Regions from separate parts of the Streptomyces sp. NBC_00726 genome, predicted to be linked through region 1. Evidence: riboswitches for the same ligand, from Rfam matches in the RefSeq annotation. Region 1 holds a riboswitch; the other holds the start of a gene.
The links. Region 1 has a riboswitch for cyclic di-AMP ahead of OG338_RS10700 (transglycosylase family protein). Riboswitches for the same ligand answer to the same signal wherever they lie in the genome.

Region 1 (3,422 bases):
GTGGGCGACGGCGAGGGAGACGCCGAGGATGGCGTTGGCGCCGAGCGAGCCCTTGTTCTCCGTGGCGTCCAGGTCGAACATCGCCTGGTCGATGAGGCGCTGCTCGGTGGCGTCGTAGCCGACGAGCTCCGGGCCGATCTGCTCGATCACGGCGAGGACGGCCTTCTCGACGCCCTTGCCCTGGTAGCGGTTGGGGTCGCCGTCGCGAAGCTCAATGGCCTCGAACGCGCCGGTGGAGGCGCCGGACGGAACAGCAGCACGACCGGTGCTGCCGTCGTCGAGGCCGACCTCGACCTCGACCGTGGGGTTGCCCCGGGAGTCGAGGATTTCCCGGGCTACGACGACGTCGATGGACGGCACGAGGCATCTCCTTCTGGGATATGACGCTGGTTGTGCAGGGTCGCTTTGGCCTTGCGACAAGAGCCTAACCGGCCCGGCCGTCTGCGTCGGACGACCGCCCGTCCCCTGGGACGAAAAAGGACCCAAGGGCGGGCATACCGGGGCGAAAGACCAGATAATTACTAGCCAGTAACTACAACAGTTGAACGGTCCCGGGCCGCCCGGCACCCTCCATACGGCGTGCCCCGGCCCGGCACACACGGGGGGAGTGCGTGCCGGGCCGGGGCGGCCCGAGCGATCAGCGAGGAGGGATCGCGGCGGGGCGCGGAGGGTGCGCTACTTCGTCAGGTGGAGCTGCTGGCCCGGGTAGATCAGGTCGGCGTCCTGGACGATGTCCTTGTTCAGCTTGAACAGCCGCTCCCAGCCACCCTTGACGTGGTGGTCGGCGGCGATCCTGCTCAGCGTGTCACCGGCGACGACCTTGTACTCGCCGTCACCCTTGGCAACCTTCTTGCCGGCCGGGGTGGTGACCGTCTTCTTCGTGGCCTTCGGGGCGTCCGAGCGGTCGGAGCGGTTGGTGGCCGGGGCCTCGGTGCGCTCGGCCTTCTTCGGGGCGGCCTCCTGCTTGGGGGCGGCCTCCTGCTTCGCGGCACCGGAGCCGGTGTCGACGCCCGGGTCGACACCGTCGTTGGCCAGGTTGCCGGCACCGGCGCAGGACCAGGCGCCCGGGCCCTGCATGTCGAGGAGCTTCTCGGCGGTGGCGATCTGCTGGGCCTTGGTGGCCAGGTCGGCGCGGGCCGCGTACTGCGTACCGCCGGCGGCGGCCCAGCTGGACTGGGAGAACTGGAGCCCGCCGTAGTAGCCGTTGCCGGTGTTGATCGACCAGTTGCCGCCGGACTCGCACTGGGCGACGGCGTCCCACGTGGCGACGGAGGCGGCGGAGGCGTTGGTCGCGCCCATCAGCGGCACGGCGACGGCGGCACCGGCGACACCGGCGAGCGTCGCGACACGGACGGCCTTGGAGGGGCGGCGGTGCTTGTTGCCCTTGCGGTTGAGCAGCATCGAGTCTTCTCCTCACCGACGCCTACGAGGTGAGCTGTCGGGTTCGGGCCAAGTGAGTTGCCCGGCCGCGCTGCTGGCGCGACTTCACCCCTAGCCGGCCCCGGTACGTCTCCCGACGACCGGGCCCAGCGCCTACCTGGGTCCCCCGCTCCTGCCTACGGCGCTTTCGCGTCTGTTCCCTCCGACCGACGGCAGGATTCGGCGTGACGGTCGACGGGGCCCGCGGTGCGAGCGGTTCTGACCGTAATCACACCGACCGGCCATATTCAAAGACGGACATACCGGATAATCATCCCGTAAGAGCATCCGATGAACCCTCATTTATGCAGGTCGGAACGGATGCGGCGGGACCTCCCGGACAAGGGGCGTGAGTTCACGCAAAGAGACCCATGTCTCACTCGGTCAAAAGTGGGACATGGGCCTCTTAAACCACCCAAAGCGCAGGGGGCTCCAACGGCTCATCCGGCGCTCTCGGCGACCTGGTCCGGGGCCGGATCACCGAGGCCCAGATCGAGGTTCTGACCGGGCAGGATGAGGTCCGGGTCGGAGCCCACCTCGTCCTTGTTCGCCTCGTACAGCTCGGGCCAGCCGCCGGGCAGGTCCTGCGCGTCGGCGATCGCCCAGAGGTTGTCCCCCGGCCGTACGGTGTACGTGCCGTCGGCCGGACCCGTGGCGCTGTCGCGCGCGTCGCCGTCGCCCCGCGAGGCGTGCCGGCCCGCGTCGCGCCCGTCGGCCGTCCCGGCGTCGTCGGCGGCCGGGGCGCCCCGGTGCTTGCCGCCCTTCGCCCGCGCGTCGTCCGTCGCGCCGCCCGTCTCACCGGCCGAGGGGTCCGCGGAGGGGTCGGCCGAGGTGTCCGCCGAGGGCGTCCCGGACGGGCCGTCCGCGGCGGACGGGGTGCCCGTGGGGTCGGCGGACGGGGAAGCGGAGGCGCCGGCCTTCTCCTCGGCGCTCCTGCCCGCGTGCTTGCCGGAGCTCTTGCCGGCCTCCTTGCCCGTGGCGGCCGCGCCGGACGCCTCGTCCGATCCGGTGGCCGACGAGCCCGAGGAGGCGTCGTCCACCGGATCGGTGCCGAGACCGGCGTCGAGCCCCGAGTCGGCGCTCCGGGCGGGCCCGTCCTCGTCCTCGTCACCCTGGTCCGCGTCCGCCGCGCCCGCGGCCTTGGTGAGCCCGGAGATCACCGCACAGCTCGGCCACGCCTTCGGACCCTTGGCGGCCAGGACCCGCTCGGCCACCGCGATCTGCTGCGAGCGGCTGGCGAGGTCGGCGCGCTCGGCGTAAGCCTCACCGCCGTACGCCTTCCACAGCTCCGGCGTGAACTGGAGACCGCCGTAGGAGCCGTTGCCGAGGTCGGCACTCCACGTCCCGCCGCTCTCGCAGTCGGCCACCCGGTCCCAGGTCGCGGCGTCCGCGGCGTGCGCGCTCGCGGCGCCGAGCAGCGGGATGGCGATCGCCGAGCCGGTGACGCCTGCGGCGACCACGATGGCGGGTGCCTGACGAGGGCGGCGGTGTCTGCCGTTCGCGGAGCCCATGGGAGATGCCTTCCGTGTGACTGACAAGCGACTGGTGCGTCGAACGGTGAACCTAGCGAAACTCGAACGTGAGTCACAAGTCGATGCAGTAGAGATCACGCGAAAGTCACAGAGTTGACAGAGTGTCACTTTCCCCGGCGCGCGCTCCGGGCGTGAATTGCACCGGCAGCGTGCGCAGTCCGCGCATGATGAGTCCGCCGCGCCACCTCAAATCGCTTGATTCTCCCGCAAGTCGCAGGTCCGGAAGGCGTGTCAGCAGGGTGGCGAGCGCGGTCTGTCCCTCCAGCCGGGCGAGCGGCGCTCCCAGACAGTAATGAATGCCGTGACCGTAGCCGAGGTGCTGATTGTCACTCCGCGACAGGTCCAGGATGTCCGGTCCGGCGAACCGCCCGGGGTCCCGGTCGGCCGCCGCGAGCACCACGAGCACCGGATCGCCCGCCGCGACGCGCTGCCCGCCGATGGTCAGCGGCTCGGTGGCGAACCGCCAGGTGG
Region 2 (3,422 bases), 1.1 Mb from region 1:
AAGACGTTTCCACCGAGGCAGAGCGGGAAGACCTGGAGGCCCGACGGGCCGAGATTGCGCAGTGAAGTCATGGGTGGATCAACGACTTCCGGCTCGGACGCTATTCCGGCTCGGACGCTATTCCGTGCCGCATACATCCGGCAGGCTGCGGCTACGCGAACCGGCAGCCCTGACGTCGGGGGGTGTGCGTCAGGGCTGCCGGGGTTCGGAAGGCCGCGTGCGGGGAAGGGCCGGGGCGTCGGAGAAAGAGATCTCAGACCGTCAGACCGCGGGCGCGCAGCCAGGCCATCGGGTCGATGCCGGTGCCGCCCGGGGTGTGGACCTCCAGGTGGAGGTGTGGGCCGGTCACGTTGCCGGTCGCGCCGACGCGGCCGATGGTGTCGCCGGTGGTGACCTTCTGGCCGACCGTGACACCGATCGAGGACTGGTGGCAGAACCACAGCTCGGTGCCGTCCTCCAGCTCCAGCACCGTGCGGTAGCCGTAGGCGCCGGACCAGCCGGCCGACTTGATGGTGCCGGTGTGGATGGCCTTGATCGGGGTACCGGTCGGGGCCGCGAAGTCGAGGCCCGTGTGGTAGCCGGAGGACCACATCGAGCCGGCCTCGCCGAACGTCGAGGTGATCGTGTACGAGGAGGTGGGGAGGGAGTAACTGGCGGCGAGCTTGGCCAGGCGCAACGCCTCGGCCTTCTTCTTCGCCTCCTCCTCCGCCTTCTTCTTCTCGGCGGCGGCCTTGGCCTCGGCCTCGTCCTGCTGCTTCTTCGCCTCGGCGGCCGCCTTCTCGGCGGCGGCCTTCTCCTCGGCCGCCTTCGCCTCGGCGTCGGCGGCGCCCTGCTGCTGCTCGGCCTGCTGGAGGATGCGGGCGCGCAGCGCCTCGCCGGCGTCCGTGGTGCCGTGCTCGGCCTCGGCGGTGGTGATGCCGGCGGTGGTCAGCGGGGCGGCCGCGGTGGCGGTGGCGGGCGTTTCGGCCTCGCTCCCGCCGGAGAACAACGCGCCCACGCCGGGCAGGGACTTGGCGTCGGGGAGATTGTCCGCGATGGAATCGGGAAGAGAGATGGAGACCGGCGGCTTGCTCTGCGCGGTGGCCATGCCACCCGCACCGACGGCCGCGATGACACCGACGCCGAGGACGGTGGAGCTGCGGGCCAGACCATTGCGCTGCTTGGCGACACGGTGCTTGCCGCGGACGGGGCGGACGGACTCCTCGGTGGGATTCCATTCCTCCCAGGTCCGCTCCGATTCGGCGTCGTCGGCGCGGAAGCCGCTGTCGAAACCGGCGCCGGTGGCGAAGCCGTTGCCCCGATCGGTCACGTAGTCGCCGCCCTGTTCCGGGATGTACGCGGTGCCGGGGCCGGACGCGAAGTCGGCGCCGTACTCGGACACGAACCGGGAGGGTGATTCGGGGGCAGGCTTGTTGGACGCCACGCGGGCGCGCTCCTTTCCTTCCTTCTCGCCTACCGGGTTAGCTGACGGGTTCGGAGCAGGAAGGTCTCCTACGGGTTCCTCCGCCTCTTGTGAAGACGAAGACGCCCGATTCACCCCATGTAGGTGGTTCCCCGGTTCCCTTGCGGAATTCGGCGCACGCGCGCGGCGCCGTCCCTGACGACGGCTGGGACAACCGCGCTGCGTTATCGAACGTTAATAGACAGACGGGTCCGATTCCAAGCTGTTCCCGCTGATCGTTCACGCGATGGGCCCGGACTTTACGGGACACAACCGGGTGCAATCGGGCGAGTTGATCGGCACTCAACCACTACGCATTTTCTGACGTTGCGTCAAATGTTATGCGGAGCGACGCTCCTCAGTCACGCAGCGTGTCACCCGCTTTGACGATCTTCACCGTCCTGCGCCGGTCGGGCTGCCCCTTCGCCGGCCGTGCCACCGCGAGCAGCGCCATGTCGTCGGTCGACTCGCCCCCCGTATGCAGCCGTACGTCGTCGGTCAGCGCGGACAGCAGCTCCTCGGGCCCCGGGAAGAGCCGCCCGCGCAACCGCTCCGCCGGGTCGTAGAAGACACCCTCGGCGTCCCGGGCCTCCGACAGGCCGTCCGTGTAGAACAGCAGCGTCCCGCCGGACGGCAGCTCCCACTCGTCCGAGCGGTCCGGCCGCACCCCCAGGTCCATGCCCAGCGGCAGCGCGGGCTCCGAGGGCGTCAGCGCCTCCACCGCCCCGTCCCCGTACAGCAGCAACGGATCCGGATGGCCGCGGTTCACCAGTCGTACGCGCTCCGCGCCCGGCGGGATCTCCGCGAACACGGCGGTCACGAACCCCTCGAACGCGTCCAGACTGCTCCGCCGTACCGACTCACGCGCCAGCGCGCGCTCCAGCCGCTGCGCCACGCCCTCCAGCGACTTCTCGTGCTCCGCCGCCTCCCGGAACGCCCCGATCACCACCGCCACCGCGCCGACCGCCTCCAGCCCCTTCCCGCGTACGTCCCCCAGCACAAGCCGTACGCCGTACGGAGTGTCAGCGGCCGCGAAGAGGTCGCCCCCGACGAACTCGTCCGCCTGCGCCGCCTCGTACCGCGCGGCCACCTGGAGTCCGCCGAGCCGCTCGGGCGGCGCGGGGAGCACGGCCCGCATGGCCGTCTCGGCGATGATCCGGGCGGACGCCAGCTGCTCGCTTCCGCGCCGCACGACGCGGTTGATCACACACGCCTGGACGGCAACCGTGAGCACGGTGAGCAGTTCGATGAACGAGACCACCTTGACCAGATCACCGGTGTAGAGCCGGATGCCCGCGACGGCGAGCACCGCGGCGATCCCGATCCGGATCGTGGTACCCAGAGCGAAGAAGGGCGCGGCGATCAGCGGGGCGGCCGCGAACATCGGGACGGCCGTGAAGGAGGGTGGTGCAAAAAGGTCGAACACCACCCCGATGACGATCATCGCCACCGGCAGCACCCGGACGAACCGGCGACTGCCCGCGCCGTCGGGCCCGCGCCACCGTCGCGCTCTCTTCCCCACCTGCGGTCTCCTGCCCGGTGCGGCCACGGCCGGGACCGCGCACCTCCCCCAGCCTCGCGCCCGCCCGGCCACCGGGCGAATCCTCGGCCGCCGAAGGAGCGAAACGCGTCTGCGCCGGAAACGCATCAGGCCCGGCACGCTGCCTGCGTGCCGGGCCTGATCCATCAGTAGCGGGGACAGGATTTGAACCTGCGACCTCTGGGTTATGAGCCCAGCGAGCTACCGAGCTGCTCCACCCCGCGTCGGTGAACCCAACTCTACGGCATCTTCGGAGCCCTCATGACCACGCGGACCGCGACCGCCTTGATCCAAGCGTCAAAGTGCCGAAAACGAGAAGGTGTTGCAAGGAACATGTGTTCTGTCGCAAGGTATCTGCTGCACCCCCCGGCTCGGTGGGCTGCCCGTGTGAGCAGGCCCCCGACCGCGCATGCCGGCGCGCGTCGAGAGCCGCTCCCGGTC

Region 2: another riboswitch for cyclic di-AMP. It lies ahead of OG338_RS15600 (M23 family metallopeptidase); the one in region 1 lies ahead of OG338_RS10700 (transglycosylase family protein).

The regions. Positions count from the first base shown of each region.
Region 1 is NZ_CP108983.1:2,429,578-2,432,999, forward strand. It holds gene eno (phosphopyruvate hydratase) at 1-360, opposite strand, end outside; gene OG338_RS10700 (transglycosylase family protein) at 676-1,401, opposite strand; cyclic di-AMP (ydaO/yuaA leader) riboswitch at 1,406-1,574, opposite strand; gene OG338_RS10705 (transglycosylase family protein) at 1,860-2,930, opposite strand; gene OG338_RS10710 (cytochrome P450) at 3,037-3,422, opposite strand, start outside.
Region 2 is NZ_CP108983.1:3,491,887-3,495,308, reverse strand. It holds gene OG338_RS15605 (aldo/keto reductase) at 1-71, opposite strand, end outside; gene OG338_RS15600 (M23 family metallopeptidase) at 254-1,423, opposite strand; cyclic di-AMP (ydaO/yuaA leader) riboswitch at 1,435-1,588, opposite strand; gene OG338_RS15595 (PP2C family protein-serine/threonine phosphatase) at 1,800-2,963, opposite strand; tRNA gene OG338_RS15590 (tRNA-Met) at 3,132-3,205, opposite strand.